DNA from 4 places in the Bacillus paramobilis genome. Region 3 is predicted to be linked to each of the others. Evidence: riboswitches for the same ligand, from Rfam matches in the RefSeq annotation. Region 3 holds a riboswitch; each other region holds the start of a gene.

Region 1 (6,126 bases), 1.2 Mb from region 3:
GAGGGGAATTATATACTGCGCTTCAAGCAGGATTTCCAGCATCGCGTATTCATTTTCACGGCAATAATAAAACAGAAGAAGAGATTGTGATGGCGCTTCAGGCGAATATTGGTTGTTTTGTTGTCGATAATTTCTTAGAATTAGAAATTTTGCATGATTTAGCAGGGCAACATGGGAAATTTGTGAACATATTAATCCGTGTAACGCCTGGAGTAGAGGCGCACACACATGAATATATTACAACAGGCCAAGATGATTCAAAATTTGGATTTGGCGTGTCAAATGGTCAAGCGATGCAAGCAATTGAGCTTGCTTTACAAAAATCAAATTATAATGTGTTAGGAATTCATTCACATATCGGATCTCAAATATTTGAAACGGCTGGATTTGTTCGGGCGATTGAAGTTCTTCATCAATTTTTAGAAGAAGTGAGAGAGAGAGCGAACTATGTAGTGAAAGTATTAAATGTGGGCGGAGGATTCGGAATACGCTACACAGAGTCAGATACACCATTAACTCTTGAGACATATGTGCGAGCTGTAACCAGTGCAGTGAGGGAACAATTTACAGCATGTAATTATCCCTTGCCAGAAATATGGGTTGAACCAGGCCGTAGTATTGTAGGTGATGCTGGAACGACAATTTATACAGTTGGATCTGTGAAAGACATTCCTGGTATTCGGAAATATGTATCAGTGGATGGTGGGATGACTGATAACTTAAGACCTGCTTTATATAACGCGCGTTATGAAGCGATGTTAGCGAATCGAGGAAATGATGAGAATGAGGAAGTCGTTTCGATTGCTGGGAAATGTTGTGAGAGTGGAGATATGTTAATTTGGGATATTACTCTACCGAAAGTTGCTTCTGCCGATTTACTAGCAATTTCTTGTACAGGGGCATACGGGTACTCGATGGCGAATAATTATAATCGGATTCGTAGACCAGCTGTCGTCTTCGCGAAAGGCGGCACATCACAAATTGTTGTAGAGCGCGAAACATATGAAAATATTATTGGGAACGATCGCATACGTATTAAAGAATTGGTTTAAAATGAGGAAAAAGGAGTTGTTCGGATGGACAATTCCTTTTTTATAAAATAAAATAATTAAAATATATCGGAAAACTAGGATTGAAAAAAATCAGAATTGTGATAAAATACAAATACAAAGCTTATCAAGAGAAGCGGAGGGAACTGGCCCGACGAAGCTCGGCAACCTGCTTATAGAAAGCAAGGTGCTAAATCCAGCAAAATGGAATCCATTTTGAAAGATAAGGTAAAATATATTACCGAACAGTCTTTTCGAAATGGGAAAGATTTTTTTTATGAATAAAAAGGGGGGCTGTTCGCGTGAGCGTACGGGAACATTTTGAGGAAGTATCTGAGAAAATTCAAGCGATGCTTGCTGATATGAAATATGGTTCAATTACAATTGTTGTGCAGGATGGGAAAGTCATTCAATTAGAGAAAAGTGAAAAAGTACGTTTAAAGTAAAAAGCGCTGACTAGAAAAACTAGAGGCGGTTTTAACCTATTTTGATTAGGTTAAAACCGTCTTTTTGCTTTTACAGGGGGAAAAAACATGTTGACGTATGAAACGTGGGAAGAAAATAATGTTTCATTTTCAGAAGAAGATGAAACAAAAGGCGCGCTATCTGTTTTAAGTTGGGCTTATAAAGAATATGAAAGTGAAATTGTATACGCATGTAGCTTTGGAGTGGAAGGGATGGTACTACTGCACCTTATAAACCAAGTAAATCCATCTGCTAAAGTTGTATTTTTAGATACAAATGTTCATTTTCGCGAAACGTATAAATTAATTCAAAAAGTGCGGGAACGATTTCCTTCATTAAATATTATAGAAAAACAGCCGGAACTTACACTTGATGAACAAGCGAAGTTGCATGGTGAGAAATTATGGGAAAGTAATCCGAATCTTTGTTGTAAAATTAGAAAAATTTTACCGTTAGAAAAATCATTAGCAGCAGAAAAAGCGTGGATATCGGGCTTAAGGAGGGAACAATCAGAAACACGTAAGCATACACAGTTTATAAATCAAGATCATCGCTTTCAATCTATTAAAGTTTGTCCACTCATTCATTGGACGTGGAAAGAAGTGTGGCGATATGTATACAAACATAGCTTGCCGTATAACCCGCTCCATGATATTGGGTATCCAAGTATTGGGTGTGAGAAATGTACGTTACCTGTAGGAGAGGGTGGCGATTCGAGAGATGGTAGGTGGGCCGGGAAAGTGAAAACAGAATGTGGTCTTCATTACCAATAAGATGAATTTGAAAATAAAGCTAAGAGAGGGTATAGAAAATGAGTAAAAGAAACGAATTAATAAATCGAATAGACGAGACATACGACGTATCACAAATTGAAAAAGAAATTGGGCTAGACAACATTGCATTAAGTGATTTAGAGCTATTAGCGACAGGGGGATATAGCCCACTTACAGGTTTTTTAGGAAAGAAAGATTACGATTCGGTCGTAGAAACGATTCGTTTAGCTAATGGGAGCGTTTGGAGTATCCCCATTACATTACCGGTAACAGAAGACGTAGCAGAGAGTCTGAAAATTGGAGAGAAAGTAAAGCTTGTCAGTGATGGAAATATATATGGTGTCATTCAAATAGAAGATATTTTTGTACCAGATAAAGAAAAAGAAGCGTTACTTGTATATAAAACGACGGATGAGGCTCATCCAGGAGTGAAGAAGTTATATGAGCGACCGAACGTTTATGTCGGTGGAGCTATTATTCTTACAAAACGTTTTGAAAATAATCCATTTCCTTCTTATCATTTAGATCCAATTGAAACGAAAGAAGAATTTAAGAAACGTGGTTGGAAAACAGTAGTCGGATTTCAAACGAGAAACCCGGTACATCGTGCTCATGAGTATATTCAAAAATCTGCTCTTGAAATTGTAGATGGCCTCTTTTTAAATCCGCTCGTTGGGGAAACGAAGTCGGATGATATTCCTGCTGATGTAAGGATGGAAAGCTATGAAGTATTACTTCAAAACTATTATCCGAAAGATCGTGTCTTTTTAGGTGTATTTCCTGCAGCGATGCGTTACGCAGGACCGAGGGAAGCGATATTCCATGCATTAGTTAGAAAGAATTTTGGATGTACTCACTTTATTGTAGGACGCGATCATGCAGGGGTAGGAGATTATTACGGTACTTATGAAGCGCAAGAAATTTTTACAAACTTTACAGTGGAAGAGTTAGGAATTACACCGTTATTTTTTGAACATAGTTTTTACTGCACGAAATGTGAAGCGATGGCTTCGACGAAAACATGCCCGCACGGCAAAGAAGATCATGTTATTTTATCGGGTACGAAAGTAAGAGAGCTATTAAGAAATGGTGAGGTTCCGCCAAGTACATTTAGTCGTAAAGAAGTAGTAGAAGTACTAATTAAAGGTTTGAAAAAAGAAGTAGTAACAGAATAAGGAGAGAATGAGATGGATACAAATATTACTTGGCATACGGCATCTGTTTCAAAAGATGAGAGAAGAGTAAAAAATGGGCATCATAGTTTTGTAATTTGGTTTACTGGTCTATCAGCTTCAGGTAAATCTACGGTGGCGAACGCGGTTGCTCGTAAACTATTTGAAAAGAATATTGGAAACTATGTACTAGATGGTGATAATATACGCCACGGTTTAAATAAAGACTTAGGTTTTTCTGAAAGTGATCGTATGGAAAATATAAGACGGATTGGCGAAGTGGCGAAGCTATTTGTAGATCAAGGTACGGTTGTTCTTACAGCGTTTATTTCACCATTTCGAGTAGACCGAAAACAAGTGAGGGATTTATTAGCTGCAGATGAGTTTATTGAAGTGTTTGTAAAGTGCCCAATTGAAGAGTGTGAGAAGCGTGATCCGAAAGGGCTTTATAAAAAAGCAAGACAAGGTGATATTAAAGAGTTTACTGGTGTTGATTCACCGTATGAGGAACCAGAGCAAGCAGAATTAATTGTAGAAACGCACAAGTATTCTATTGAAGAATGTGCAGAACAAATCGTGAAGTACTTACAAGAGCGTAGTTTTATATAGGGGGATAAAAAATGAGTTATGAAAAAGTATGGGCTAACAATGAAAAATTAAATCAAGCTGAGAAAAATAAATTAAAAAAAGATGGATTGGAAATCTTTAATGATATTCCTTACTATGCAGAGAATGGCTTTGAATCTATTCCGAAAGAAGAGTGGGACGCATTCAAATGGGCTGGGTTGTATTTACAAAGACCGAAAGAAGCGGGTTATTTTATGATGCGTGTAAATATTCCGTCAGGGATTATTACGAATGCACAGGCAGAAGTGCTTGCTTCTATCGCTGAGGATTATGGGCGTGACGTAATAGATATTACGACAAGACAGGCAATTCAGTTTCATTGGCTAGAAATTCATCAAATGCCAGATATTTTTAAAAGATTAGCAAGAGTTGGGTTATCTTCAGCTGGGGCTTGTGGTGATATAACGCGTAATATTACAGGGAATCCACTTGCTGGCATTGATGCAAATGAACTATTTGATACAACGCATATTGTGAAAGAGGTATATGACTATTTCCAACATAATGAGGAGTTTTCTAACTTACCACGTAAATTTAAAATGTCTATTAGTTCTAATATTTATAATTCAGCAAACGCAGAAATTAACTGTGTTGCATTTACACCTGCTACGAAAGAAATAGATGGTGAGAAAAAAGTTGGTTTTCATATAAAAGTAGGCGGTGGATTATCAGCTCGTCCATATTTAGCTGATGAATTAGATGTATTCGTTTTACCAGAAGAAGTGAAGACGGTAGCGATTGCGATTGCTACGATATTCCGTGATTTTGGATACCGTGAAAAACGTCATTTAGCTCGTTTGAAATTTCTTGTTGCAGACTGGGGAGCAGAGAAATTTAAAGAGAAACTAATAGAGTATACAGGACCATTGCAAAGTAAAGGAGAAGGTGCTCTAAAAGGCTGGAATGCGGGATACTTTTATGGAGTTCAAGATCAAAAACAAGATGGCCTTAAATATGTAGGTTTTAATGTACCAGTAGGACGTCTACATGCAAAAGAAATGTTTGAGATTGCGAGAATTGCTAAGCAGTATGGAAATGGACAAATTCGCACATGTAACTCGCAAAACTTTATTATTCCGAATGTTCCGCCAGAAAATGTAACGGGTTTATTAAATGAACCATTGTTTGAAGCGATATCAGCAAGTCCGAAATCGTTTATTGGTCATGCGGTTTCTTGTACTGGTATTGAATATTGCAATCTTGCATTAGTAGAAACGAAAGAAAGATTACGCAAAATCGCCGAATACTTAGATACACAAATTGCACTCGATGTTCCGGTTCGTATTCATATGGTAGGATGCCCGAATTCATGTGGTCAACGTCAAATTGCTGACATTGGATTACAAGGGGTGAAAATGAAAACGAAGGAAAAAGGGATTGTTGAAGCATTTGAAATATACGTAGGTGGAACGTTGTTAGATGGCGGTGCTTACAATCAAAAGTTAAAAGGGAAAATAGATGGCGAGGATCTACCTGATGTACTTGCATCATTTATAAGTTATTTCAAAGAGAATAAATTACCAGCTGAAACGTTTTATGATTTTGTTGGTCGTATCGGTGTAGACACACTACAAATAGCGTTAAATACCGTGTTAGAAGAAGTACTAGCGTCTTAGGAGGGACAATATGGATTTATATCGATTTGAAGCCGTGTTAGTGAATAGTATTGTTCCGATTGTTGTCGTTGCTCAAAGTGAAGAACAGGCATTTAAGCTCGCGGAGATGGAGCTTGAAAAGCATTTTTTACCGCTGCCAGAAGTAAAGGAAATTTCTCTATTTGAAAAAAAGAAGATTCGAAAAGGTGCGGCATTTGTTATTCATGAGTAGGGAACAGGTAATAGGAAATGATGAAAACTTCCATTCGTATATAAGGATGGAAGTTTCACTTTAATAGTAGAAATGAGGAGAGATGATGGGGAAGGTTTATATCGTTGGAGCAGGTCCTGGTGATCCAGATTTAATTACTGTGAAAGGATCGAAATGTATTGAGAGAGCAGACGTTATTTTATACGACCGTCTCGTAAATAAAGAGTTGCTTTC
Region 2 (6,126 bases), 2.4 Mb from region 3:
ACTTCTTTATCATCCCTACCTTTCTATAAATTACGAGTTATGAAACAAGGATCGTTTCATAACTCGTAATTTACTTGATTAGCTTGATGGGTATGGAATAGTGCCCCTATAAACAAAACCCACCAGAAACATCTAAAATTTGCCCTGTTACCCAGCGGCTATCAGAAGAAGCAAGGAATGCTACTACATCTGCAATATCTTCAACTTGCCCTATTCGTCCGAACACAGATGAAGTCGTAGCAAAATTTCGTATTTCTGGATTATCTAGCAATTTTGCATTTATATCTGTCTTCGTATATCCAGGCATAATTGCATTCACTGTTATACCTCTTTCTCCAAGATATTTAGCTAGAGGAAGTGTCATCGTATTTAATGCACCTTTACTTAAGCCGTATGCAATGGACCCTGTAAAACCAAGTCGTACTTCAGCTGATGAAATGTTAATAACGCGCCCCTCTGCTCGTAGTAACGGTAATGTTTGCTGAATTAAGAAGAATGGTGCTTTCATATTTACAGACATAATTTCATCAAAAACTTCTTCTGTCGTATTTTCAATCGTTCCTTGTGTGCCTATCCCTGCATTGTTTACTAAAATATCAATCTCTGATGTACCAACTCTTATTTGTAATTCATTCTTTAATTGTTCTACTAGATTTTTGACACCATCCATTGAATTGAGATCAGCTTCAATTAAAAACGCCTTTCCTCCATTAGATTCAATCTCACTAATCGTTTCAACTGCAGCTGCTTTATTTCGGCCGTAGTGAATCGCAACTAATGCACCGTCGTTTGCCAATCTCATCGCAATCGCACGGCCAATGCCCCGACTCGCTCCTGTTACTAACGCTACTTTCCCATCAAAATTTTTCATGTTTTCCATCCTTCCTAAATTTCCGTGTAATAAAGTGAAACTTTAATCAGCCCTCACCAATCGGGCGTTTACGGACAGTTAATGTGAGATAAATTCTATACTTATATTTTCATGCAAAAACCAATCATTTTAAATATAGATTTATAGGTAATTTAGTTTGTTCACTTATGATATTATAGTTATAATTTGTAATTTACTTTAGAAAATATAACAAGGAGGCTACACAATGCAAAACACAGTAAAACTGGATGAAATCGATCATAAAATTATGAACTTGTTATATGAAAATGCGAGAATTTCCGTTTCAGAAATAGGACGGATCATATCCATGACACAGCCTGCTGTAAAAGAGCGTATGAATAAACTTGAGGATCAAGGTGTTATAGCGGCTTACCGAACAAAATTTGAGCCTTCTAAAATTAATAAAAACATTCAAGCATTCATCATGTTTAAAACGAGCCAATGCTCTGATTTTATCCAATTTTGTAATGCCGCTCCTGAAGTAATAGATTTATATCGAATTAGCGGGGAGTTTAATTATATGATGAAGGTCATGAGCGATTCGATGGATTCTCTCGCTACATTTTTAGACTCTTTAATGCAATTCGGATTATCATCTCCTTTAATTGTTTTAAAAAGTGAGTTTGAGGAGAAATTGTCGTTCTGATAAAGGAATAAGAGAATTGACATCTCAATGTGAAAATGAACACTTTATTTAAATTGACAGGCACCAGCTTTCCCAAAAAAGAAAAAGGAGTGGATCATCCACTCCTTTTAATCACCTACCCCTGATTTCTCTGCGCCTCTCTAAACTCCTCCTTCACCTTCTCTAACAACCCTTCTTCTGTAATTAATCGATACGCTGTATTTGCTAGTGCTTTTGCGGATGTAATTAATGCTTTATCTCCAAGTTCTGAACGTGCTGCTTCTCTAAATTCATTCGTATGCGCAATTAAATCGTCTGGACCGATTTTAATGTACGGATGAATGGTCGGTACGACTTGGCTTACGTTTCCTGCGTCTGTTGAGCCGATGCCAAATCTTTCTTTACGATTTACGTCTTCACCTTGTAATTCTAATTCTTCGGCTACGACGTCATTAAATGTTTTTGTTACGAGTAGTTCATCGATTTCATTTTGGAATTGATGAATTTTCACTTTCGTACCTGTTGCTAGCGCTGCTCCTTGTGCGATGTTTCTTACTTTTTCTGTTACTTCTGCACATCTTTTTCTCGTTGCTGCACGGATGAAGAACCTTGCTGCTGCGTAGTCTGGAATAATATTCGGCGCTTTTCCGCCCTCAGTAATCACGCCATGAATTTTCACATCTGACGGAAGTTGTTGGCGAAGTGCATTAATGCTGTTGTACAGCTGAATGACCGCATCTAATGCGTTAATTCCTTCTTCTGGTGAAGCTGCGGCGTGAGCTGTTTTTCCGTAAAAATGAAAATCAAGTGGATCGACTGCTAGTGAAGGACTCGTTGTCGCAGTTTTTCCGCTCGGATGAATCATAAGTGCCACATCAATATCTTTAAATAACCCCGCTTTTACATAACTCGCTTTCGCACTACCGTTTGGCCCTCCTTCTTCTGCTGGCGTTCCGAATACGACAACTTCCCCGCCAATTTCTTCAAGCGTTTCTGATAATGCGATCGCTGCTGCAACGCTAATTGTGCCAATTAAATTGTGACCACACGCATGACCGAGTCCTGGTAAAGCGTCATACTCAGCTAAAAATGCGATGACCGGTCCTTGTTTTCCTGAACTTTTGCGCGCGATAAAACCTGTTTCATGTCCAGCTATATTGTGCTGCAGCTGAAACCCTGCGCTTCCTAATAATAAACTTAACGTTCTTGATGCGTAAAACTCTTGATTACCAATCTCCGGATTCGCATGAATATCATGACTTGTTTCTATGTACTTTTCCTTATTTCTTTCTATACTCTCTTCAATTGTTTTTCTTTGTGACGTTACTCCAGTCGCTCCCATTTGTCTTCCCCCTTATATTTTCACATAAAAAAGCCTCTTTCTAAAAGATAGAAAGAGGCTTCTGCATTTACAGTCAAAATGAGCTTCTTTCTTATCTTTCAAGTTACCTTGCTGGAATTGGCACAGTATTCATAAAAGAATCCGCTGCCGAGGTGTCATAGGGCCAGTCCCTCAACCTCTCGTGATAAGAATTTTCATAAGATTATATTAAATTACATTCATTCTATGTTCATTCCGATTAAAAGTCAAGGAATTCCTATCCGAATTTACCGAATATCTAAAAATCCTTTTAACACACCAATTGTTTCCGGTACTTGTAATCTTGCACATACGTACGGAAATTCCATACTACCTTCAAATATCATTTGTGATGTGAGCGGTGCGCCTGCCCAAAAGATTTCATCATCGATTACGATAAACGGGAATGCTTTATTTTGCCTTTGTAACTTTACATTTTTTAATGGAACTGGTCCATCACTATACACTGTTATTTGCGCATTTGTACGCATTAACGCTTGCCATACTCGCTTATCCACTTGTTTTGTGCTTGGAAGTGAAATAATAATTTTTCGTTTTGCGGCCAAAATATCTTTCAATAGTCCTTTCGGCTCTTCAAGATTCATTTCCATAAACCAACGTAAACGTTTCGAAATTTTCCGTTCCCACAATTGTCTTGATGTCGTACGATCATACACATCTCCGTGTCGTTCTATATGAGCTGTTAATTGTGATAACGCTTGTTTTCTCGATAAGTTTTTACGCATATAATGGCAATCTGATAATTGAATGAACTTCCCTCTCGCTCTCGTTACTGCAACGTTGACGAGGCGATGGTTTTTATGGTCAAAGAATAACACGCCAGGTCGTTCTTGCGGATAACTATCAACCGTATCAAAAATCATCATATCTCTTTCAGACCCTTGAAACTTATGAACCGTCGCCGCTAAAACTGGTATGTTTTGATATTTCGTTCTCTGCAACATTTCTCTAATACACGTTGATAAAAAGCGGGATTGTGCCCTGTAAGGTGTAACAACACCAATCGATTGAACACCATCTAACAGCCCGATTAACATCATTTGCATCGCTACTAAACCAGACATAATGTTAAATCGAGAACCAGAAGCAGCGTCCTTTAACGAAAAGGCTCCCATTAAGCTCGTATCAAATAAAACACTTGCCTCATTTGCGAACGGTTGTAGTTTCGCAAGTTCTTTACGTTCTGAAACAGACGGATGATCGTATACTCTATTTTTATAAATAAATGAGTTTGTAAACTTCGATATATCCGCATGCATACGTCTTTGTTCCTGCAGCATAAATAGGTTTGGATGTGCTTCTGATTTATTGACAGAATCAACAATCCCTGCATGGTAAAACATATCTTCCCCAAGCCATTTTCGAACGAGTTCATGGTTCGCCATCGCAATTGGAGGTAACTGTAAAAAGTCCCCACAAACGACGATACGTTTTCCAAGTGAAGCAGCTAATGCAATTTGCGGAACATATGCCATACTCACTTCATCTACGACAACTAAATCAAATGTACGCTCATAAATAAGTGAATCAATGGCACATTTCGATAAAGTTGCGCCGATTACTTTTGCATTTTCAATATATTCTTTTTCTACTTCTTTAATTTTCGCTTTTTGCTTTCGAAGATCACTTTCAATCTCTTGTATACGCTTCTTATCAGCAGAAGTCGCTTTATATGATAAAATCTTTTCACGAAGATCTTGTCGTGTTTCCTCTAAATAGAGTCTTTCTTCTCCCCATGATCCGTTCGTCGTTTCAACTAGCTTCGACGTAAGTAATGTTTCATGATTTCGTATATGTTCATGTTGACTATAACCGTAACGAACAATTTCGCCAGGTGTCCATTTCTTTTTCTTCTCAATTTGCTTCGTTACTTCACTCATTAATACGTCTACTGCCGCGTTACTATGAGCTAATACAAGTACCGATTTTCCTTTTTGATAATGAGCCGAAATAATACGTGATAAATTGTAAGACTTCCCTGTTCCAGGTGGTCCCCACACGTACGTTGTCGGATTGTAAAATGAACGATACGCCAATTCATTTTTCGGATTTTTCATCTTCTCAATATGTTTTGGACTGCTCGTCCCATCAACAAGACGCTTTATACGACTACGTTTTAGCTTATCTTTATGTGCCTCTTTCAATCGCTCTTGTAGTTGCTCTAACAATTGCCACGGTTCACTGTATAAAACAGCTTCTCGTATTTCACCTTGTATATAATCATTTAATTTCAGTTCTATTTCTAATCCATGTACAGATAATACTTCTCCTGTCGCTTCCTCACCATCAAACTCAATTCGAATTGGTGAACCTTCCGGTAAGCTTACTTCCGATATGAGCTGAAATACGTATACTGTACTTTCATAATCTGTATATAAAAAACGACCGTTCATGATAGAAATTTTACTACCACCTATCGTTTTCCAATGTTTAATTTCATACGCTAATGCATAATGCCACTCTTTCATCGTTGCCGATAATGAAGGAGTTTGAGTAGGTGTATTCATCGTATAATCTCCTTCCTTCTCCCCAAACATACTTTCTCACTATACCATATAACACGCTAAAATTTGTAAGGTTTTTATCTTGATTATTTTCTTAATTTTCAATAATATATTGTATATAATTTTCAGAAAGAAGGAATCTACATGCCAGTTAGAAGAATCGAACACGTTGGACTTATGGTTGCAAACTTAGAAACATCTATTTCATTTTATGAAGAAGTAGTTGGCTTACAGCTCATTAAACGTATGGGGCACCCGAATCCAGACTTAAAACTCGCTTTTTTAGGTGTAGAAGAATCGAAGGAAACGATACTCGAACTCATTGAAGGTTATAACTCTTCTCTTCCGGCAGAAGGAAAAGTACATCACATTTGCTTTAAAGTGGATTCATTAGAGGATGAAATCGAAAGACTAAAGAAACAAAAAGTAACCTTTCTACTAGGAGAAGAAATTGAAACATTACCAGATGGAACACGTTACATATTCTTCGCTGGTCCTGACGGAGAATGGATTGAGTTTTTTGAAACGGAGAGATAAAGTGAAACTTTAATCAGTGGGGGTTTTGTTCATCCACCACTGATTATTAGTTGAACCAATCGGGCTTTTACGGGCAGTTGATCCCCCACCTAACTTCTTTGCTTCCTCTGAATTTTGAGGTGGGGGTCTTACTGCCCGTTAATGCGGGATAAAGTAAGACTTTAAGATAGAAAAAGAGCCGGGATTC
Region 3 (6,126 bases):
TCTCAGCAGCCGAAGATAAATTCCAAGCTCTTGTTAAAAAAGGATTCATTAATGAAAAAGAAGGGAAAAATCTTCTTGGAAATGAACTCGTTCTAGTTGTCCCAAAAGATAGTTCTCTTACAAAAATTCAAGATTTAAAAGATGAAAAAATTAAGAAAATCGCACTTGGTACACCTGAATCAGTACCCGCTGGAAAATATGCAAAGGCTTCTCTCACACATGAAAATCTATGGAATGATATTCAAAATAAAATCGTATTTACAAAAGATGTTCGCCAAGTGTTAACATATGTAGAAACAGGTAATGTCGATGCTGGTATTGTATACAAAACAGATGCTCTTATTTCAAACAAAGTAAAGATTGGAGAGACAGCAGCAGCTACTTCTCATGAGCCAATTCACTATCCTTTAGGTGTTATAAAAGAATCTAAGCACAAGAAAGAGGCGACTTCATTTTATGAGTATTTGCAGTCAAAAGATGCACAATCTATCTTTAAGAAATATGGATTTACAGTCCTATCATAATTGCCATGAGCTTTGATGCTATTTTGTCACCAATCTTTCTATCTTTACGAGTAGCTGCATGCGCCACCATCATCGTTACAATTTTAGGAACGATAATCGGACGGGCTTTAGCACGCTCTTCATGGCGATATAAAGTTATATTAGAAACAATTTTCTTATTACCAATGGTACTTCCACCAACTGTAATTGGTTTTTTTCTCATTATCATTTTCGGAAATAATAGTCCCATTGGAATGTGGATAGAATCATTGTTTCAGCAGTCTATTATGTTCACATCTACTGCTGCGATCATCGCTTCTACAGTTGTTGCATTTCCGCTTATGTACCAATCAGCAAAAACAGGATTTTCTATCGCAAATGTACAAATTGAAGAAAGCGCTCGTGATCTTGGTGCAAGTGAATATCAAGTTTTTCTACACGTCACACTTCCGCTTGCATTTCCCGCCTTACTAAGCGGAATGATTTTAAGCTTTGTTCGTGCACTAGGGGAATTTGGTGCTACGCTCATGTTTGCCGGAAATATTCCTGGTAAAACACAGACAATCCCAACTGCAATTTATATGGCGATTGATGCAAGTAATATGCAACTCGCTTGGACACTAGTAGTTATCACTATTAGTATGTCACTCCTATTTCTGCTATGTATTCAGCTTATTAATAAAAGAATCACTAACTCTTAAAGCAGCTTTTGTCGAAGCTGCTTCTTTATTTCTTAGGAAATAAAATATACCAATGGGAAATAACTGAATTTTACCTTTTATTGAAATATACATTTTATTTGAATTCACTTTCTAAAATAGGCAATTTCCTGTTATTATATGGAGGTGTTTCAAAAAATGAAGAAATGAAAACGCATTTATATCGTGAATTCTTCATCCTGTTTTAGCGATCGGTAATCTTCTACTCTATTAGTGGGGCATTACCGATCGTTAGAACGATATGTAATTATATTGGTATAGAAAACCGAAGGGAGTCTTGTAATGGACATTTTATTAGCGCTTCTTCCTGCAATTGCATGGGGAAACATCTTATTAGTAAGCGTAAAAATGGGCGGTGGTGCATATAGCCAAACGGTAGGTATGACAATCGGTGCTCTATTCTTCGCAACAATTATGTATGTATTTACTCAACCAGCTTTAACAATGACAGTCTTGATTGTTGGTTTTATTTCAGGTTTATTCTGGGCATTAGGACAAGTAAACCAATTAAAGACAGTTGAAAAACTAGGTGTTTCAACTACTGTAACGATTTCTACTGGTATGCAACTTGTTGCAACTTCTATCTTTGGGGTTATCGCTTTCCGTGAGTGGACTACTACAACAACGATTGTTCTGGGAACGATTGCAATCCTATTAATCGTAGTTGGTGTTGTATTCACATCACTAGATGACAAAGAAAATGCACAGCCACCAGGACAATTGAAAAAAGGACTTCTTACTTTAATTGTTTCTACTTTCGGCTACCTTGTATATGTAATTATTATTCGTTGGTATAATATCGATGGTTGGTCTGCTATTTTACCACAAGCAGTTGGTATGTTTGTTGGTGCGGTTGTACTGACATCTAAACATAAACCGTTTAACAAATATGCAATCCGTAATGCTTTATCTGGTTTACTATGGGGAACTGGAAACTTATTCTTACTTCTTTCATTACCACGTGTCGGAGTAGCAACAAGCTTCCCATTATCTCAAACTGGAATCGTTATCTCAACATTCGGTGCGATTGTTTTCTTAGGTGAAAAGAAAACAAAACGTCAATTGATCTTTATTGCACTAGGTAGTGTTTTAATTATCGGCGGTGCTGTATTGTTAGGTATGACAAAAGCATAAACTTATAATCTATTAATCCCTGAAGCAATTATGCTTCAGGGATTTTTTATTACAACTATTTTTTAAGTATAATAATTTTTATAACCTTATTTATATTAACCTTCCTCCCTCCATTTTCATCCTTTTCACGACAAGTCTTTTCTTTTTACAAAATTCTCTTAAAAATGGTATCGTTTTTTATAACATATCTCCACTAGAAAGGAATAAAGGATATGCTAACTAAACATCGAATTCTATTTATTGGTGCTGGTCGTATGGCAGAAGCTATATTTTCCGGATTACTTAAAACAAGCAAAGAATACATCGAAGGAATTATCGTTTCTAACCGAAGCAACGTAGAAAAGCTAGAACAATTACGAGCACGATATAATGTGTCTACTGCAACAGATTGGAAGCAGCATGTTACATTTGTTGATACGATTGTTTTAGCAATGCCACCTGCTGCACATGAAGAATTATTAGCAGAATTATCTCCGTTACTATCGAATCAACTTGTCGTAACGGTAGCCGCTGGCATTGGCCCATCTTATTTAGAGAAAAGACTTCCCGAAGGAACACCTGTTGCTTGGATTATGCCAAATACTGCTGCTGAAATTGGAAAGTCTATCTCCTTATATACAATGGGACGATCAGTAAACGAGATGCATCAAGAAACCCTGCAACTGCTTTTAAGAGGCATTGGTACTTCGCAACTTTGCACTGAAGAGGAAGTTCATCAGCTTACTGCAGTTACTGGAAGTGCACCAGCTTTCCTTTATTACTTTGCTGAAAGCTTAATTGAAGCAACAAAAAGTTATGGAGTCGATGACGCAACCGCAAAACACCTTGTCATTCAAATGATTTCCGGATCTGCTTCTATGCTTGAACAAATGCAAGATCCAGCTAACCTCCGTGAACAAGTAACAACACCAGGTGGTTCCACAGCTGAGGGTCTCAAAGCTTTATATGAATATAATTTTTCAGAGGGAATTCAAAAAGCAGTAGAAGCAACAAACAAAAAAGCTAGGGGGAAATAATATGAATTTAACAAGTTTAAAAGACTATACAACATTACATAACGGTGTAAAAATGCCTTGGTTCGGTTTAGGTGTTTTTAAAGTAGAAGATGGTTCAGAAGTAATTGAATCTGTAAAAGCAGCAATTAAAAATGGCTACCGCAGCATTGATACTGCAGCAATTTATCAAAACGAAGAAGGCGTTGGACAAGCAATCCGTGAATCAGGTGTTTCACGTGAAGAATTATTTATTACATCAAAAGTATGGAATAGCGATCAAGGGTATGAAACAACACTTCAAGCATTTGAAACTACATTAGAAAAATTAGGTCTAGAATATTTAGATTTATATTTAGTACATTGGCCTGTAAAAGGGAAATATACTGAATCATGGAAAGCGTTAGAAAAGCTTTATAAAGACGGACGTGTTCGTGCAATTGGTGTGAGTAATTTCCAAACTCACCACTTACAAGACGTATTTGAAATTGCTGAAATTAAGCCAATGGTCAACCAAGTGGAATACCATCCACGTTTAGCACAAGAAGAATTACACGCTTTCTGTAAAGACCATAATATCCAACTTGAAGCTTGGTCACCATTAATGCAAGGCCAACTGCTAGACAACCCAACATTACAAGACATTGCAACAAAATATAATAAATCAACTGCGCAAATTATTTTACGTTGGGATCTACAAAACGAAGTTGTAACGATCCCTAAATCTATTAAAGAACATCGCATTATTGAAAATGCAAATATATTCGATTTTGAATTAAGTGCTGATGACATGAAAGCAATTCAAGCTCTAAATGAAGATCGTCGCGTTGGTCCAGATCCAGATAACTTTAACTTCTAATAGAAAACTGAAAATTTAAACTATATTTCATTTGGTTGACACTTCATTATCCAAGGTGTAAGATTTTGAATTATCAAAGAAACACAAAAATTAATAAAGTTTATTCGTTTACTCATTGTATCAAGAGAGGTGGAGGGACTGGCCCTTTGAAACCTCGGCAACAGGTTCATTTTGAATACTGTGCCACTTCCTGCAAGCTTTGTGCTTGAAAGATAGAATGAGGGACTTCGTTTATATACGGGTGCATAACTTGTACGTAAAAATCCCTCTTTCTCAATATGAAAAGAGGGATTTTTTATTTTTCATTTCCCTCATCATCATCCAAACTTAATTATTTAGGAGGAAAATCAAATGAAAAAGAAGTTTGTACCCGGTATTGCGTCAGTTGTAGGAGTAAGTATTTTATTAACTGGTTGCGGTAGTTATAAAAACGAAGCAAGCGGAGCAAATGCAAAAGACGAGGCGCCTAGTAAACAGATTTTAAACTTATCTTCACCTACTGAAATACGAACAATGGATACAGCTCGTGCTACAGATACTGATTCTGGTCAAGTAATGAGAAACGTATTTGAAGGTTTGTATAATCTTGGTGAAGGTAACAAACCTGTCCCTGGTGTTGCAAAATCTCATGAAGTAAGTGGCGATAAAACGAAATACACATTCCATTTACGAGATTCAAAATGGTCAAACGGCACTCCTGTTACAGCGAAAGACTTTGTCTTTGCTTGGCAAAGAGCTGTTGATCCAGCAACAGCCTCTGAATATGCATTTCTATTCTTTGATATTAAAAATGCAACAAAAATTAACAACAAAGAACTTCCAGCCGATCAACTTGGTGTAAAAGCAATTGATGACCATACGTTTGAGGTGGAATTAGAACGTCCTGTTCCGTACTTTATAAGCTTAACAGCGTTCCCAACATTTCTACCAATTAACGAGGAATTCTTTAAAGCACAAGGTGATAAGTATGCTTTAGAAGACAATACAATCTTGTACAATGGAGCTTTTACACTAAGCGATTGGAAGCACGAACAAAGCTTTAAATTTAAGAAAAACCCTACCTATTGGGATAAAGATACTGTCAAACTGGAAGAAATCAATTTTAACGTCGTTAAAGAAAAATCTACAGAAGTAAATTTATTCGAGTCAAAACAATTAGACCGTATAAAACTAACATCTGACTTCGTTGATAAATATAAAAAAGATGCAAACTTTAAAGAACGTCCGAACGTAGGGGTACAGTTTCTACGTATGAATCAACAAAATAAAGTACTTCAAAACGTTTCTGCACGCCAAGCAATCGATCAAACAATCGATCGAAAATCCTTTGTAAATACGTTATTAAATGACGGCTCTACACCAACCTCTAGTCTCGTGCCGAAAAACTTTGCAAAAGGACCTGACGGAACAGACTTCCGTACTGCAAACGGCGATTTAACAAAGGTTGATACACAATCTGCACAAGAATTATGGAAAAAAGCTAAACAAGAGCTTGGATCTGAAAAAATAACGTTAGAACTATTAACAAGTGACGGTGACCTTGAGAAGAAAACTGGTGAATTCTTAAAAGGACAACTAGAAAAGAATTTAGATGGCTTAACAGTGACGATAAAACCGCAACCACGTAAACAACAAGTTTCACTTTTATTAAAAGGTGACTACGAAATTGGAATTGACGGCTGGAGCCCTGACTTTGCGGATCCAATTACATTCCTTGAGCTATTTACAACGAATAACCCTTATAACTTAGATCATTACTCTAATAAGGAGTTCGATGAAACAATAGCAAAAGTGAAAACAACTTTAGCCGGTGATGAAAAAGCTCGTTGGGAAGCACTACTAGCATCCGAGAAAATATTATTTAAAGACTCTGTGATCGCTCCTCTTTACCAAAAAGGCGAATCTTATTTAGAACGTTC
Region 4 (6,126 bases), 140 kb from region 3:
GTGATGAGCTTATCATTCGTGCTGGTTCCGTTAAGCGGAACATCACATTACCCAAAACTTTAACACACCTTTCTATTCAAGGAGCAAAATTCGAAGATGATGTACTAAACATTCGGTTTGGAGGTGTAGTGCATGCGTGAGGAACTACTAAGAAAGGTGATTCATGCAAAAATAAAAGTCGGTATGAATATATTAGAAGAATTACCTGCCCCAATTCAGCAATCAGCTAAGCAAATGTTAAATATTTTACAAGAGGAGCTAGCTGCTTATCCCCAAGAACAAGAGCATCATAAAGATACTTTAAAAAGTATCATAATTGAATGAGCATCTCTGGATAGAGGGCCTTTGTAGGCTTTCTATCTCCATATTGGAGTGATCTAAGTTGTTGAAAAAACATTCCACTATTATGCTTTGGATTATTCCCTTGTTATTTTTCATTCATAACCTAGAAGAATCTTTCCAAATGCCACAATATCTTGCTAATCAATTTTCAATTCATTTTATAACAAGCCAACAATTTTTCATTGCCATTTCCGCATTAACAATCTTTGTCTTACTTATCGTCTTTCTATATCAACTAAACTTCTTGTCTTCTATATACTGGGTTATTTTTATACAAGGGGCTATATTCTTCAACTCCGTTCAACATATTATTTTGTTTTTCATTTACCGTTCCTATAACCCTGGCGTAATATCGGCAGCTTTCATTATGATCTTTTCTATTTTCTTTTTTTCATTCGAAAAACACCTCATTCATAAAAAACAATTTATAATTACACTCATTTTCAGCTTATTTTCTTATCCTTTTATAATTTGGATTACTTTACTATTCGCTAGCTACTTTCATTCATAAAAAAAGACCAGGAAAGCTCCTGGTCCATCACTCTACTTAACAAACATTGGATTCTACATTATACAAAATTGGAAGGTACAGAATTAGGGTTTTGTTTGTTAAGTAGATTATATGTTGAACGAGCTAACAGCGGAGGGGTTCCTACTGTTAATCGTTAAACCCGATAATTATTTTACGATTTTTTCAAGCTCCTCAAGTGAAAGATCTACTGAAATGGAACCATCATTTGTTTCTTTCTTAATTGCATCTGTTACTTCTTTTGAATGATAGAGTTCAATTACTTTTTTCAGTGTTGGATCATCTTTATCTTTCGTACGAGCTGCGAAAATATTAATATATGGCTTCGCATTTTCATTCTTTGGATCTTCTAAGAAAATTGGATCCTTCGCTGGATCTAATCCAGCTTGACCAGCAACACCGTTATTAATAACTGAGGCTGCAACATCTTTTAATACACGAGGTGTTTGCTGTGCGATAACCGGTGTAATTTTTAACTTCTTCGGATTTTCAGCAATGCCGCTTGGATCTCCGAATAAGCCAAAGTCTTTCTTAAGCTTTAATAAACCTGCTGCATCAAGAAGTTTTAATGCACGAGCTTGGTTCGTTGGATCATTTGGAATCGCAATTTCTGAACCATCTGGGATTTCACTTGCTTTCTTATGTTTTTCAGAGTATAAGCCCATTGGCGCAATTTGCGTTGTACCGACAGCTGTAATATCTAACTTATGCTCTTTTTTAAATTGCTCTAAGAAAGCAACGTGCTGGAATGAGTTTAGTTCAATATCTCCATCAGCTAACGCTTTATTCGGCGTTGTATAATCAGAGAACTCAATCAGTTTAACTTTAATCCCTTCTTTTTCAGCTTTTCCCTTTACAATTTCCCAAGCGTTTCCATCCGTTCCAGTTACACCAATGCGGACTGTTTTCTCTTTTGCTCCTGCATCCGAGCAGCCGCTTAACACTGAAATCCCTACAATTGTTGATAATGCAAATGCTAAAATTTTCTTCATTTCTTTTTCCCCTCTTTCCTTTTATGATCTGCGTAAAAAGACTTTCGCAAAGTAGTTTCCTAAGTTTTGAGCTACCTGTACGAGAATAATAAGTAAAACGACCGTTACGAACATAACTGATGTATCAAAACGTTGATAACCATATGTCATTGCCAAGTCACCAAGACCGCCACCACCGACAAGCCCAGCAACTGCAGAAAATTCAATTAAACCAACTGTCATAAACGTAACACCTAAAATCAATGGCGCTAACGCTTCTGGCACAAGGATTTCAAAAACAATTCTAATTGGTGAAGCCCCCATCGCTTGAGCTGCTTCAATGACTCCCTTTGGAACTGAAACAAGATTTGTTTCAACCATTCTAGCAATACCAATTGATGCAACTAACGTCATCGGAAAGATTGCTGCTGCTGTTCCAATCGTCGTTCCGATAACACTTCTTGTTAGTGGGCTTAAAGCTACTAAGAAGATAATGAATGGAACCGGACGAATTGTGTTAATAATGATATTAAGAATAGAAAAGACCCATTTATTTTCTAAAAAGTTCCCTTTTCTCGTTACATATAACAGTAAACCTAGAGGTATACCAAGAATTGTAGCGAATATAAGGGTTACAATTACCATTAAGAGGGTATCCCCCGTCGCATCTACTATGCGGGGCCAAAATATACTCCAATCAACTCGCATGAGCTTCTACCTCCTTCAGCTGCACTTGCAGTCTTAGATGTTGTAATGCTTTTTGAATTTCTTTTTGCTCACCTTGCAGTTCTACAAGTAGATTTCCAAATAGCACATTTTGAAGTTCAATAATATTTCCGTAAAGCACGTTTACATCGACGTTATAGTTTTTTGCGATATATGATAGTACTGGTTGCCCTGTCTCCTCACCAGTAAATGTTAAGCGATAAATCTGTCCTCCGTTTTGAATTTTCGCTAGAACACTTTCTGGTAAATGATCATTAATAATAGAACGTACAAAGTTTTGAGTCGTCTTTGTTTTCGGTTGTGTGAAAACGTCAAACAGTTTTCCTTCTTCAATAACTTTCCCCTTCTCCATAACAGCTACACGATGACATACTTCTTTCACAACGTGCATTTCATGTGTAATAAGAAGAATTGTTACATTGTATTCTCGATTAACTTTCCTTAATAAGTTTAATATCTCTGTCGTTGTTTCTGGATCTAAAGCTGATGTTGCCTCATCACATATAAGAATATCCGGTGATGTTGCAAGTGCTCTTGCAATACCAACACGTTGTTTTTGACCACCCGATAGTTGCTCTGGATAATAGTCTGCTTTATCTTCTAATCCTACAAACTTCAGCAGTTCATTTACTCTTTCTTTTATCTCATTCTTTGGTACTTTCGCTAATTTTAATGGATAAGCAATATTTCCAAACACTGTTCTTGAATTAAATAAATTAAAACTTTGAAAAATCATCCCGATTCTTTGTCTTAGCTTCCGTAATTCTTTCGTCGATAACGATGTAATATCTTTATCATCTATTGAAATCGTTCCAGCTGTTGGTCTTTCTAGCATATTTACTAATCGTAACAATGTACTCTTTCCAGCACCACTAAAACCGATAATACCGAAAATTTCACCTTTCTTAACGGATAATGTTACGTCCTCCACCGCATGAACTGATTGCCCACCTGATTCATATACTTTACTTACATTGTTAAAAGAAATCATTTTTTCCCCTCCTATACGCTGTAAAACCTTGAAGTAGAGCTTTCGAGGTAAAATAAAAAGTGCTCTCCTTCTTATCAACCATAAAGATAAGAAGGAGAGCACTTATATGTACTCGTTCACATCTTCTCATCTTCCAAGCCTTTATAGGCTTGCTGGAGTTAGCACGGTATTAAAAAACCCGTTGCTGAGGTATCGTAGGGCCAGTCCCTCCACCTCTCTGGATAAGAATGTATCGATTTAATTGTCGTTTAATTAATTCTCATTATAGAACTCAGAATAATAAGAGTCAATACATTTTTTAGAAAAATATTAATTATTTCTCTATTAAAATTTTCAAATAAAAAATCACATACAATAGTAATTTTTAAAGTTATGTTAAATTCCCTTCCCTCATATTTTTTAAAAGGAGAATCCTCTCTATAAAGTGAAACTATAATCAGTGGGGGTTTTGTTCATCCCCCACTGATTATTAGTTGAACCAATCGGACATTTACGGACAGTTGATCTCCCACCTAACTTCTTTGCTCCAGCCGAATTTTGAGGTGGGAGTTTTACTGCCCGTTAATGTCGGATAAATTGAATACCATTATTTGAATATGAAATCGGAGGAAGATAAATATATGAAAACAGCTCTTTTACTCGTTGATATTCAAAATGATTATTTTCCACATGGAAAAATGGAATTGCGTAATCCAGTAGAAGCAAGCGAATATGCTAGTCAGTTACTACAATTCTTTAGAAAGAAAAACGAACCTATTTTTCATATCCAACATGTAGCAATTAAAGATGACGCTACTTTTTTCCTACCCAATACAGAAGGTGTACATATTCATGAAAGCGTACGCCCACTTAGAGAAGAAACCGTTATACTCAAACATTATCCAAATAGTTTTCGCGAAACCGATCTTCTAGAACGATTACAACGTTTAGATATTGAGCACGTCGTCATATGCGGGATGATGACCCATATGTGCATTGATGCTACCGTAAGGGCTGCTTTTGATTTCGGCTTTCCATGTACCGTTATACATGACGCTTGTGCTACAAAAGATCTTTCTTTTAAGAATGCTACGATACCAGCCGTTTATATTCATAACACAATTTTGGCTAGTTTAAATGGAGTATATGCAAATGTAATGAGTACAGAGGAGTTTTTGGCTACAAAAAAACACTCCCTTCAGTGAGCAAAACCGAAAAGAGTGTTTCTTGTCAAACCATAGATTTTCTTTCAAATTGTATTATACAGGAAATCCTTAAAATGAATACTAAAAAATATGACTAATAAGTCAACTTTTCTCGTTGTTTTGTTTCTATTTACATGTTTATCCCGATATTAATAGGGTTTAGCTAGTTCTAATTACCAAAAGGTAATATGTGGTAATTAGAACTGGTTTCTCCTATCAAAAACGTAACATATTATTTATCTGTTTGTTTTTGCTTCTTTTTCAAATACTCCGCACGCAAATTTTCAATTTGCTGCTTTTTATCAAATTTGGCAGGCGTCTGTTTTTCATGAAACTTTGCCACAGCTACCTGACTCTTGTAATCCAATTGATATTTTCCCACTTTGTTCACCTACTTTTCTTGTCCTTAAAGAGAATCTATTCAACAAATATAATATATCTTATTTACTGAAGTAAACCTTATTACCTTATTAGTTTTTCTAAGTATATCTATCTTAATCCACATATAGAAAGTTTTTCAAAAAAAAAAGAGATCTTCGCAGACTGCGAAGATCTCTCCTACTATTTCTTATAAAGTTTCAGAAGTAGTTTTTGCTTGCATGTGAAGTGCTAAGTAGTCAGGGCCACCAGCTTTAGAGTCTGTACCAGACATGTTAAAGCCACCGAATGGTTGGTAACCTACGATTGCACCAGTACATCCACGGTTAAAGTATAAGTTACCCACATGGAATTCTTCACGTGCTTTTTCAATATGGTCACGGTTATTAGTAACAACAGCACCTGTTAAACCGTATTCTGTATTGTTTGCAATTGCTAGTGCATGATCAAAGTCTTTTGCTTTACAGAATGCTACTACTGGTCCGAAGATTTCTTCTTTCATTAAGCGAGCATCTTCTGCAACGTCAGCAACGATTGTTGGTTGGATGAACCAGCCTTTAGAATCGTCTCCTTCGCCACCTGCTAAGATTCTACCTTCTTCTTTACCAATTGCAACATAGCTCATTACTTTATCGAATGCAGCTTGGTCATTAACAGGACCCATGTTTGTACCTAATACAGCTGGGTTAGCAACTGTTAATTCTTTCGTTAATTCAACAGCACGATTTAATACGTGATCGTATACATCTTCATGGATTACTGCACGAGAACATGCAGAACATTTTTGTCCTGAGAATCCGAATGCTGATGCAACGATAGATTTAGCTGCTAATTCAAGATCTGCTTCTTTATCAACAACAATTGTATCTTTACCACCCATTTCAGCGATAACGCGTTTTAACCAAATTTGGCCTGGGTTTACTTTCGCTGCACGCTCATAAATACGGATACCTACATCACGAGATCCAGTGAAGCTCACGAAACGTGTACGAGGGTGATCTACTA

The links. Region 3 has a riboswitch for S-adenosylmethionine ahead of AABL52_RS25960 (peptide ABC transporter substrate-binding protein). Riboswitches for the same ligand answer to the same signal wherever they lie in the genome.
Region 1: linked by a shared signal. The riboswitch ahead of AABL52_RS19765 (YezD family protein) and the one ahead of AABL52_RS25960 (peptide ABC transporter substrate-binding protein) in region 3 are both predicted to bind S-adenosylmethionine.
Region 2: linked by a shared signal. The riboswitch ahead of AABL52_RS11585 (M20 family metallopeptidase) and the one ahead of AABL52_RS25960 (peptide ABC transporter substrate-binding protein) in region 3 are both predicted to bind S-adenosylmethionine.
Region 4: linked by a shared signal. The riboswitch ahead of AABL52_RS25260 (methionine ABC transporter ATP-binding protein) and the one ahead of AABL52_RS25960 (peptide ABC transporter substrate-binding protein) in region 3 are both predicted to bind S-adenosylmethionine.

Annotation. Positions count from the first base shown of each region.
Region 1 is NZ_CP151108.1:3,869,019-3,875,144, reverse strand. It holds gene lysA (diaminopimelate decarboxylase) at 1-1,052, shown strand, start outside; SAM riboswitch class I at 1,171-1,279, shown strand; gene AABL52_RS19765 (YezD family protein) at 1,352-1,495, shown strand; gene AABL52_RS19760 (phosphoadenylyl-sulfate reductase) at 1,583-2,287, shown strand; gene sat (sulfate adenylyltransferase) at 2,326-3,462, shown strand; gene cysC (adenylyl-sulfate kinase) at 3,475-4,068, shown strand; gene AABL52_RS19745 (nitrite/sulfite reductase) at 4,080-5,702, shown strand; gene AABL52_RS19740 (DUF3906 family protein) at 5,713-5,913, shown strand; gene cobA (uroporphyrinogen-III C-methyltransferase) at 5,999-6,126, shown strand, end outside.
Region 2 is NZ_CP151108.1:2,238,005-2,244,130, reverse strand. It holds gene AABL52_RS11595 (SDR family oxidoreductase) at 107-871, opposite strand; gene AABL52_RS11590 (Lrp/AsnC family transcriptional regulator) at 1,098-1,538, shown strand; gene AABL52_RS11585 (M20 family metallopeptidase) at 1,654-2,859, opposite strand; SAM riboswitch class I at 2,948-3,050, opposite strand; gene AABL52_RS11580 (AAA domain-containing protein) at 3,126-5,435, opposite strand; gene AABL52_RS11575 (VOC family protein) at 5,547-5,939, shown strand.
Region 3 is NZ_CP151108.1:5,084,897-5,091,022, forward strand. It holds gene modA (molybdate ABC transporter substrate-binding protein) at 1-524, shown strand, start outside; gene modB (molybdate ABC transporter permease subunit) at 530-1,204, shown strand; gene AABL52_RS25945 (GRP family sugar transporter) at 1,505-2,356, shown strand; gene proC (pyrroline-5-carboxylate reductase) at 2,569-3,372, shown strand; gene AABL52_RS25955 (aldo/keto reductase) at 3,374-4,207, shown strand; SAM riboswitch class I at 4,322-4,426, shown strand; gene AABL52_RS25960 (peptide ABC transporter substrate-binding protein) at 4,559-6,126, shown strand, end outside.
Region 4 is NZ_CP151108.1:4,943,379-4,949,504, forward strand. It holds gene AABL52_RS25235 (ArsA family ATPase) at 1-140, shown strand, start outside; gene AABL52_RS25240 (DUF3926 domain-containing protein) at 133-324, shown strand; gene AABL52_RS25245 (HXXEE domain-containing protein) at 383-853, shown strand; gene AABL52_RS25250 (MetQ/NlpA family ABC transporter substrate-binding protein) at 1,021-1,863, opposite strand; gene AABL52_RS25255 (methionine ABC transporter permease) at 1,885-2,550, opposite strand; gene AABL52_RS25260 (methionine ABC transporter ATP-binding protein) at 2,540-3,559, opposite strand; SAM riboswitch class I at 3,683-3,787, opposite strand; gene AABL52_RS25265 (cysteine hydrolase family protein) at 4,180-4,743, shown strand; gene AABL52_RS25270 (hypothetical protein) at 4,976-5,125, opposite strand; gene pruA (L-glutamate gamma-semialdehyde dehydrogenase) at 5,312-6,126, opposite strand, start outside.